DNA from 3 places in the Variovorax sp. FG153 genome. Region 2 is predicted to be linked to each of the others. Evidence: riboswitches for the same ligand, from Rfam matches in the RefSeq annotation. Region 2 holds a riboswitch; each other region holds the start of a gene.

Region 1 (3,270 bases), on a different contig from region 2:
CCCTTGGTGCGCGAGGTCGCGTTGCTGAAGACGAAGGAGTCGGGGCCGTTGCGGTAGGAGCGCTGGCCGTCGATCTTCTCGGCCTCGAACAGGCTGAGCTGGTAGCTCCAGCGGTCGTCCGCCGCGCGGCCCTTCAGGCCCACTTCCTTGCTGCGCGTGATCTCGGGCCGCAGGATGTCGGGCACCACCACGCCGCCGCGCGTGTTGAGCGCCACCGCCTGCGGCCGGAAGCCTTCGCTCCAGTTCGCGAACACGGCGTGCGAGGAGGCATCGCCCTGCAGGAACAGCCAGTCCACGCCGGCGCGCGGGCTGGTGTGGCTGCCTTCCTGCGCCGAGATCACCTGCGTGCCCGTGCGGCCGAGCGTCTGCTCGAAGCGGTCGTGGCGCACGCCCAGCGTGAAGCCGACCGGGCCGTACTCGAAGCGGTCCTGCAGGTAGACGCTGCGCACCTCCTGGTCGAAGCGCGAGGAGGTGATGCTGCCGCGCACGCCGCGCGGATCGTTGCGCACGTTGCTCACGGGGATGTCGTAGAACGGCCCGCGGTAGGTGGGCGCGTTGCTGAAGCTCGGCGAGTCGAGGCCTTGCCAGCCGCGCTCGAGGTTGAAGCCGGCCTGGAACTCGTTGCTCCAGCCCTTGCCCGCCATCAGGTGCGTGGCGGCGAGCTCGTGGTAGACGCCGCGGTCGGCGGTGTAGCTCTCGGAATAGCCCTTGCTCACGGCCGCGGGCGGCGGAACGATGGTGATGCCGCCGGCGAAGAAGCGGTTGTAGCGCGCGAAGCTGCTCAGGTGATTGATCGACCAGCCGGCGCCGAGCTCGAAGCGGTTCTTCCACGAGAAGGACTGGTAGTCGCCCGTGACGTAGGAGTCGGGAATGCCGTAGTTGTCGCGCGAGGTGATGCCGAAGATCGGCTTGCCGTTGACCAGCGGCACGATCGAGCCGCGGTCGCCGCGCACGCGCGTGTCGTAGAGCTGGAAGCCGGTGGTCCAGTTGCGCGTGACGGCGAAATCGCCGCCGACCAGCAGGGCCGACTGCGCGCGGCCGGCGTCGCGCTGGAAGCCGTTGTAGTCGCTGTTGGCCACGCCCACGTAGAGGTTGCCGCGCTCGAAGTCCCAGCGGTAGCGCAGGCTGCCGTCGAGGCGGCCGTAGCTGCCGACGGTGGCCGTGAGGCTGCCGCCCGCGCGCTCGGGCTTCATGAAGAACTGCGCCACGCCGCCGATCGCGTTCTTGCCGTAGAGCGCCGAGGCCGGGCCCTTGATGAACTCGAGCCGGTCGACCAGGTCGGGCGCGATCAGCGTGATGTCGGCATTGCCCTGCAGCAGGCGCAGCGGCACGCCGTCCATCAGCACCAGCACGTCCTGCGTGTCGCGCAGGCCGCGGGTCTCGAAGCGCGAGTAGTAGTTGCCCTGCGTGCCGTACTGCAGGCCCGGCACGCTGCGCAGCGTGTCCTCGAGCGTGACGGCGCCCACCGCGTCGAGCTGCGCGCGTTCGACCGAATAGGTGGCGAAGGGCAGGCGCAGCGTGTCGGCTTCCTGGCGCGTGGCGGTGGAGATCGTCTTGCGGTCGCTGACGGTGGTGGGCGGCAGCGAGCCTTCGGCGTCCTGCGCCGAAGCGACCGAGGCGAGCAGCATGACGCCGGATCCGATGAGGGCTTGGTGGGGTCTGACGCGGCCGCGCCGGGAGATGTTGCGCACGAGGGTTTCCTTCGGGCCCGCGCTCCCGCGGGCCATGAGAACAACCGGACGCCGAGGGGACCCGCCAGCGACCGGCCCCGCGCCCATGCGTGACCGATACGGCTTGCCTGCACTCCCGCAGCGACCGAACGAGGCGAAGGCCGGTATCCGGGCTTGCGGAGCGCCGCGGTGCATCGGGGAGATGCGCCGTTGCCGCGATCCTCGCCTTCCCATGCCGGGGCACAGTGGCTGACGATGCCCGCGAGGGCATCGACCGTGAGAACCGCGAATCCGCCGACCGTTGCGGGGGCAGCGCAGGACTGGGGCCTGGAGGACCCGTCACCTGCTTCCCGTTTAACGCCGGTCGAGGGACCGGCGCACCTTCGCGCGTGCCGGCTTGGGTGATGCTTTCGTTTGCATCGGCCGGCGGGGCGGATTATAGGAGCGGGTCTTGCGCCGCCCGGCGCGAAAAGCTCAGGGCGCGGGCGTGGGCGTGTGTGGCAGCCGCACCGTGAACACCACGTAGCCGTCGTCGTGCGCATAGCCGATGCTGCCGCGGTGCGAGCGCACGATGGCCTGCGCGATGTGCAGCCCCAGGCCCAGTCCGCCCTTGTTGCGCTCGTTGGGCACGCTGCGCTGCTTGAAGGCGCTGAACAGGTCGGGCACCAGCGCGGCATCGATCGGCGGCGCGCGATTGGCCACGCTGAACACCACGTGCGTGTCGACCTGCTCGAGCCGGATGCGCACCGCCTCGCCGGGCAGGCCGTGGTGGCGCGCATTGCTCACGAGGTTGCCGACCAGCTGCGCCATGCGGTCGGGGTCGGCCAGCACGGGCAGCGTGCTGGGCGCCTCCAGCTCGAGCTGCGAGCCGGGGTAGGCGGTGCGCGACTCGTCGACCGCGTCTTCCAGCAGCCGTGCCAGGTCGATCTGCGCCGGCACCACCTGCAGGCCCATGCCGCTTTGCAGGCGCGAGGCATCGAGCACCTGGCCGATCAGCCGCGCCATGCGGCTGCTCGAGGTCTGGATGCGCTGGCCCAGCCGCGCGCCGGCGTTGCTGCCGTCGGGCAGGCTGCGCTCGAGCAGCTTGGCCGCCATCGTGATCGACTGCAGCGGATCGCGCAGGTCGTGGCCGAGCACGGCCAGCAGCTCGGTGCGGGCCTTGTAGGTGTCGGCCAGCCGCGCCGCGCTGGCGCGGATCAGCTCGTCGCGCAACTGGCGCGCGAAGTCGAGGTCGTTGGTGCCCCAGGGCACGCTGGTGTCGCGCACCGTCTCCTTCCACACGTCGAAGGAGCCGCGCGGCGTGAGCCGGGGGCCGAGCGGGCCGCTCACGTAGTGCTTCTCGGGCTTGCCGCCCCAGCTGATGGTCTCGACCTGCTCCTTGCGCGCGAGCACCAGCCAGCCGTTGTCGATCGCGTCGAAGCGCAGCGCGAGAAAGCCGCACCACACGCCGCCCAGCGAACGCAGGTTCTCGGGCAGCCGCTCGCGCTCGTGCAGCGCCACGATCTCGTCGCCGTTCGTCGACGCGGTGAGCCACTGGATCAGCGCCGCCGCGGCCTCGCGCGGCATCTCGCCCTCCACGTGCAGCCGCGACTGCTCGGCG
Region 2 (3,270 bases):
TGGGATAGAACGCGCCGCCGATGCTCGATGTCATCCGCGATTCCAGGCTGAACTGCTTCATTGGGGGGCCTCCTGTGTGTCTTGGCTGGCTGCTGATCCGCTTCGAAACTAGGCCGCGCACCGGCGCTCGCATGTAGGAGAAGCCCGGGAGCTGGGAACGGTGGGCGCCAACGCCCGTCGCAGGAGGCCCACAGGGTTTTCGCCGGCGGTGAACGTGATCGAGTACACGCGCGTTGTGACAGGGCGTGTCCACGATCCCGGCGGCGCGCCCCCATCATCGCCAACGCCCACCTTCCAGAGCTTCGCGTGAACACCATCCCCGCCACCCTGTCGCCGTCGCCCCGCAACCTCGCGCTGACCGTCCACGAGCTGGAGCCCGGCGAGTTCTACTGGGTGCTGATGGAGGCGGTCGACGATGCCGCGGGCGAGGGCGCGGTGCATTCCTACCTGCCGCTCGAAGCGGCCATCGAGCCGCACACCAGCTATTCGAACGCGCTGGTGGCCGGCGTCAGCGTGCTGCGCCGGCTGTTCGGCACCGAAGGCCCCGGCCGGCCGCAGGACACCCGCACGCCCGACGAGCCCGCGCGCACCCGCTCCCTATAATTCCCGCCGTTCGGTGCGGCCATTCTTCCGAGGAAGGAAGGACGCACCGGCACCACGGTTCGAAGGTGCCCCGCCAGCCATGCATGCCATGGCCACGGGGTTAAACGGGAAGCAGGTGCGACGCGTCGGTTCACGGATCGACGCCTCCATTCCTGCGCTGCCCCCGCAACGGTCAGCGGATCTGGACGTCCTTACGCCATGCCCCCAGGGCATCGGCAGCCACTGCGCCCCCAAGGCGTGGGAAGGCGAGGGCTTCCGCAACGGCGCTGCAGTATCGACTGCGCGCCGCTGCGCTCCGCGAGCCCGGATACCGGCCTTCGTCACCGCCTCGGACGCTGCGGGAGTGCGTGTCCGGGCCGCCGGCCGGCGAAGTGCTCGCTTTACCCGCCGCCGGTCCCGGCCATCGATCGACCTCCCGCCGCGTCCACGTTCGGTCAGAGCACCTGCGGGGACGCGGGTCGGAGGAGAAGTCACATGGATCACGCATCGCCGCCAGGCGATCGCAGGGGCGCGGCCGGCCGTCGCCCGCACCGCCACCGGGGTCGCCCGGCCACCCGCCGCCTCGGCGGCATGTCCGCCGCCATCGGCCTGGCCTTCGGGGCCGGCAGCGGCTTCGCGCAGCAGGCCGCCACCAGCCTGCCGCCGGTGCAGGTCGAGGCCGGCGCCCAGACCGCGTTGTCGCTCGCCGAGCCCACGCAGACCGGCAGCCGCCTCGGCCTCACGCCGCTCGAGACGCCCGCCAGCATCGAGGTGCTGACCGGCGAGACCATCCGCGCGCGCGGCGACGTCTCCGTCATCGAGGCCGCCACCCGCGCCACCGGCATCACCGGCGCGCCCTCGCCGGGCAACGGCAGCACCTCGATGGCCGCACGCGGCTTCTCGGGCCATGGCTCGGTGATGCAGCTGTTCGACGGCACGCGGCTGTTCGCGGGCGCGGGCACCGTCACCTTCCCGTTCGACACCTGGTCGGTCGACCGCATCGAGGTGCTGCGCGGCGCGGCCTCGGTCATGTATGGCGAAGGCGCGATCGGCGGCGCGATCAACGTGGTGCCCAGGAAGCCCACGCGCGGACCGATCCACAACGAGGCGCTGCTGAGCTACGGCTCCGACGCCACGCGCCAGGCCGCCTTCGGCAGCGGCGGCGCGATCAACGACAAGCTTTCGTACCGCTTCGACATCAGCCACCGCGCCACCCACGGCTTCATGGCGCGCGGCGAGGGCGAGAGCCTGGCCGTCGGTGGTGCGCTGCGGCTGGACGTCTCGCCCGAGCTGCAGTTCACCCTGTCGCACGACGAGGGCCGCCAGTCGCCGCAACGCTACCAGGGCGTGTCGCTGATCGACGGGCGCCTCGACGGCCGGACCCTGCGCCAGAACTACAACGTCGACGACGCCGAGCTCAAGTACGACGACAAGTGGACCCGCCTCGACGCGCTCTGGACGCCCAGCGATGCCGTCACCGTGCACAACCAGCTCTACCGGCTCGCGAGCCAGCGCCACTGGCGCAACAGCGAGACCTACACCTTCAATGCCGCCACGCGCCGCGTGACGCGCGGCGACTACCTCGAGATCGGCCACGACCAGGAGCAGGTCGGCAACCGCACCGACGCCACCTTCCGGCACGAACTGTTCGGCATGAAGAACCAGGTGCTGGTGGGCTTCGACGTGAACCGCATCGACTTCCTGAACTCGAGCGACTCGCCCTACGGCGGCCGCTCGGTGGTCGACCCCTTCGTCTTCCTGCCCGGCTACTACCAGTCGCCGTCGCCCTACCTGCCGCGCTACCGGACCCGCACCAGCACCTATGCCGTGTTCGCCGAGGACAAGCTGGCCTTCAATGAGCGCTGGTCGCTGGTCGCCAGCCTGCGCTGGGACCATGCCAAGGTGGCGCGCACCGACCTGGCCAACGCGGCCAACAGCCTCACGAAGACCTTCGAGTACGCCACCGGCCGCATCGGCGCGGTGTATGCGCCCGATGCCTCGCAGTCCTTCTATGCGCAGCTGGCGCACGCGGCCGATCCGCTGACCTCGCTGATCAGCACCTCGACCACGCAGGCGCCGTTCGACCTCAGCACCGGCAACCAGGTCGAGGTCGGCTACAAGCGTCAGCTGGCCGATAACCGCGGCGCCTGGACCGTGGCGGCCTACCGCATCGAGAAGAAGAAGCTGCTGTCGCGCGACCAGAACAACCCCAGCGTCTCGCAGCAGGTCGGCAAGCAGTCGTCCGAGGGCATCGAGGCCACGCTCGACCTCGCTCTGACCCCGACGCTGCGGCTAGGGGCCAATGCGGCCAGGCTGCGCGCGCGCTACGACGACTTCAACGAGGCCGTGAGCGGCCGACTGGTCTCGCGCGCCGGCAACACGCCGTTCGGCGTGCCCGAGGCAGCGGCCAACCTGTTCCTGCACTGGCATTTCCTGCCGCAGTGGGAGGCCGAGTTCGGCCTGCGCTACGTCGGCTCGCGCCAGGTCGACGCGGCCAACTCGCGCAAGATCGGCTCCTACACCGTGGCCGACGCCTCGGTGAGCTGGCAGGCCAACAAGTCGCTCAAGCTCGCGCTGCGCGGCTACAACCTCGGCGACCGCCGCTATCCGCTGTCGTTCTCGAACAGCGGCAACCAGTGGCTGCTGGGCCGTCCGCGCTCCTTCGAGCTGTCGGCGCTGGTGAACTTC
Region 3 (3,270 bases), on a different contig from region 2:
GAGCCGGCGTTGGCCGAGCGCGCGACGAAATAGGCGATCACGCCCGCCAGCATCAGCGGCAGCATCACCTGGTAGTTGAGCGTCATCTCGAAGATCATGAGGATCGCCATCAGCGGCGCCTGCGTGGCCCCCGCGAGAAAGGCGCCCATGCCGACCACCGCATAGGCGTAGGGGGCCGACACCGCATGCGGCCACAGCGCCTGCGCGGCATGGCCGAACAGCGCGCCCACCATGCAGCCGAAGAACAGCGCCGGCGTGAACACGCCGCCCACCGCGCCCGAGCCGGCCGTGGCCAGCGTGGCGACCAGCTTGGCCGCGAGCACCATGGCGATCAGGGTCCAGGTCCAGGGCGTGTGCAGCACCGCGTTGACCACGCTGTAGCCATTGCCCCAGACCTCGGGCCAGGGCACCGACACCAGCCCCATCGCGAGCCCGCCGAGCGCGAGCCGCCACGGCAGCGCGAACGGCAGCCGCGCGAACAGCGCCCGGCTGCCCTGCAGCGCGCGCAGGAAGCCCGCGGCCGCGAAGCCCAGCAGCACGCCGAGCAGCGCGAACAGCGGGATCTCCGCGCCATGCAGCTCGGGGAACACCGGCATCTGGTAGGGCGGCTGGTAGCCGGGCAGGGCGCGCATCACGATGTTGGCGACCACCGCCGCGATCAGGATCGGGCCCACGCTCTCCATCACGATCGAGCCCAGCACGATCTCGGCGACGAAGAAGGCGCCCGCGATCGGCGCGTTGTACGCGGCCGTGAGGCCGGCCGCCGCGCCGCAGGCCACGAGCAGGCGCAGCCGCTCGACCGGGAAGCGGAACACCCGGCCCAGCAGCGAGGCGGCCAGCGCGGCGAGCTGCACCATCGAGCCCTCGCGGCCGATCGAGCCGCCGGTGCCGATGCTCACGAGCGAGGAGGCGCTGCGCACCAGCGTCTGCGCCACCGGGATGCGGCCGTCGCCGAGCACGATCGCCTCCATGTAGTCGGAGGTGGCGCTGCGCACCGCCACGCGCTTCGCGAGCACGAGCAGGCCGCCGGCCACGAGGCCGCCCACGGCGGGGAAGGCGATGCGCGCCCACCACGGCAGCGCGCGCGCCATCGCGACCAGGCTGTCGCCGGGGCCGAGCACCAGGTGCTCGAAGCCGCGCAGCGCGGCGCGGAAGCCCTCGGTAGCGAGCGTGCCGAGCAGGCCGGCGACGATGGACCACAGCAGCATCGATTGCCAGCCCGAGACGCCGAACAGGCGCTGCAGGGCGGAGCGCAGGCGCAGCAATGGCGAGGAACGCAGGGTCATGCGGGGTGGTGGTGATGGCATCCCATAGCCCGTCGATGTTAGTGCGCGGGACGCGGCGAGCGTCGGGCGCACGCAACTTTCGACTTAAGGCGCGCGGCGCAACGCCTAGAATCTCGCCCGTTGGTGCCTGCGGCGTGGTTCACGCGCCGCGGTTCAACGGGAAGCAGGAGTGAAGGGACCGGCCGCGCGCCGGCACCGAAGCCGCCTGCGCTGCCCCCGCAACGGTCAAGCAGACGGCGCCGCAAGGCGCCACCCTCTCCACACGAGCCACTGGGCGCCCTGAAACAGGCGCCTGGGAAGGCGGCGAGGGCCGGTCTGCCAGCCCGGATACCGGCCAACAAGGCGGTTCGCGCATGCTCTTCGCTTCGTCGATGCAGGCACGGACCAATGGCGCCCCGGGCGCCGGCGGGGAGGCCGGCAAGGGGCATAGACGTTCGTTCGCTCACTCCATGATTTCCTGCGTTTCCTTCTCGCGCCGTTCGCGCGCTCGCATTCCCGCGTCCCGCATCGGCATGCGCCTGGCCGGCCTGCCGCTGGCCCTGGTGCCGGCCTTCGGCGGCCTGCTGCTGGCCCAGTTGCCGCTGGCGGCCTCGGCCCAGACTCCGGCCGGCGCGCTCGGCGAGACCGTGGTCACGGCCAACCGCACCGCGCAGCCGCTGTCGGACCTGGTGGCCGATGTCTCGGTGATCGACCGCGAGACCATCGAGCGCAGCGGTTCCACCGGCGTGGCCGACGTGCTCGCGCGCCAGGCCGGCATCCAGATCGTGCGCAACGGCGGCGTCGGCAACTCGACCAGCGTCTACATCCGCGGCGCCGAGACGCGCTTCACCGCCGTCTACATCGACGGCGTGCGCGTGGACTCGCAGGCCACCGGCGGCGCGGCCTGGGAGAGCATCCCGCTGGCGCAGATCGACCGCATCGAGGTCTTGCGCGGCCCGGCCGCGGCGGTCTACGGCTCCGACGCCATCGGCGGCGTGATCCAGCTGTTCACCAAGCGCGGCGAGGAGGGGGTGTCGCCCTCGATCGGCGTGGGTGTCGGCAGCCACGGCCTGTTCCGTACCGAGGCGGCGATCAGCGGCAAGGCCAACGCCTTCGACTATTCGTTCGGCGTGGCGCACGAGGAAAGCCGCGGCTTCAACATCCAGCCGCTCGAGAAGCGCACGCTGCCCAAGGACGGCTTCACCAGCCCCGACCGCGACGGCTACAACACCACCTCGGGCAATGTGCGCCTGGGCTGGCAGATCGCGCCCGGCCAGCGGCTCGAGGCCACCGCGCTGTCGAGCGATACCAAGGCGCACTACGACGCCGCCAAGTCCGGCAGCAAGCCGCCGGCCTACTACCTCGACGACCAGAGCCGCAACCGGCTGCGCACCGCCGGCCTGACCTGGTCGGCGCAATGGAACGAGGTCTACAGCACCCGGCTGCAGGTGACCGATTCGCAGTCGGTCTACAGCACCATGCCCTCGTACTACCGCACCGAGACCCGGCTGCGCGGCTACCTGTTCCAGAACGAACTGCGCTTCGGTCCGCACCTGGTGACGGCCGCGCTCGAACGCCGCGAGGACCGGCTCGAGAACGCCCCCACCAGCAGCACTGACAAGGGCCTGGCGCGCAAGCGCTCGCAGGACGCGGTCTCGCTCGGCTACGGCTTCGTGCAGGGTCCGCACTCGTTGCAGCTCAACGTGCGCCACGACGACGACAGCGAGTTCGGCGGCAAGACCACCGGCAGCGCCGCCTACGGCTTCGCGATCACGCCGAAGCTGCGCGTGACCGCCTCGGCCGGCACCGCCTTCCGCGCGCCCACGCTCTACCAGCGCTTCAGCGAATATGGCAAACCCGACCTGCAGCCCGAGTCGAGCCGCAACGTCGAGCTCGGCCTCAAGTACACCGACGGCCCGACCAACGCCGGCATCGTGGTCTACCGCAACAACGTGCGCAACCTGATCGTGTTCGACTCGACCGCCAGGGGCTGCGCCTCGTCCTT

Evidence for each region. A riboswitch is a leader RNA that binds a small molecule or an ion and turns the genes downstream of it on or off. The one in region 2 is predicted to bind cobalamin.
Region 1: linked by a shared signal. The riboswitch ahead of ACODT0_RS36810 (TonB-dependent siderophore receptor) and the one ahead of ACODT0_RS21060 (TonB-dependent receptor) in region 2 are both predicted to bind cobalamin.
Region 3: linked by a shared signal. The riboswitch ahead of ACODT0_RS30640 (TonB-dependent receptor domain-containing protein) and the one ahead of ACODT0_RS21060 (TonB-dependent receptor) in region 2 are both predicted to bind cobalamin.

The regions. Positions count from the first base shown of each region.
Region 1 covers NZ_JBMDKG010000057.1:12,013-15,282, reverse strand. The annotation lists gene ACODT0_RS36810 (TonB-dependent siderophore receptor) at 1-1,628, opposite strand, end outside; cobalamin riboswitch at 1,813-2,070, opposite strand; gene ACODT0_RS36805 (ATP-binding protein) at 2,145-3,270, opposite strand, start outside.
Region 2 covers NZ_JBMDKG010000019.1:91,692-94,961, forward strand. The annotation lists gene ACODT0_RS21050 (hypothetical protein) at 1-61, opposite strand, end outside; gene ACODT0_RS21055 (hypothetical protein) at 307-603, shown strand; cobalamin riboswitch at 651-936, shown strand; gene ACODT0_RS21060 (TonB-dependent receptor) at 1,174-3,270, shown strand, end outside.
Region 3 covers NZ_JBMDKG010000037.1:62,208-65,477, reverse strand. The annotation lists gene ACODT0_RS30645 (ClcB-like voltage-gated chloride channel protein) at 1-1,286, opposite strand, end outside; cobalamin riboswitch at 1,392-1,639, shown strand; gene ACODT0_RS30640 (TonB-dependent receptor domain-containing protein) at 1,736-3,270, shown strand, end outside.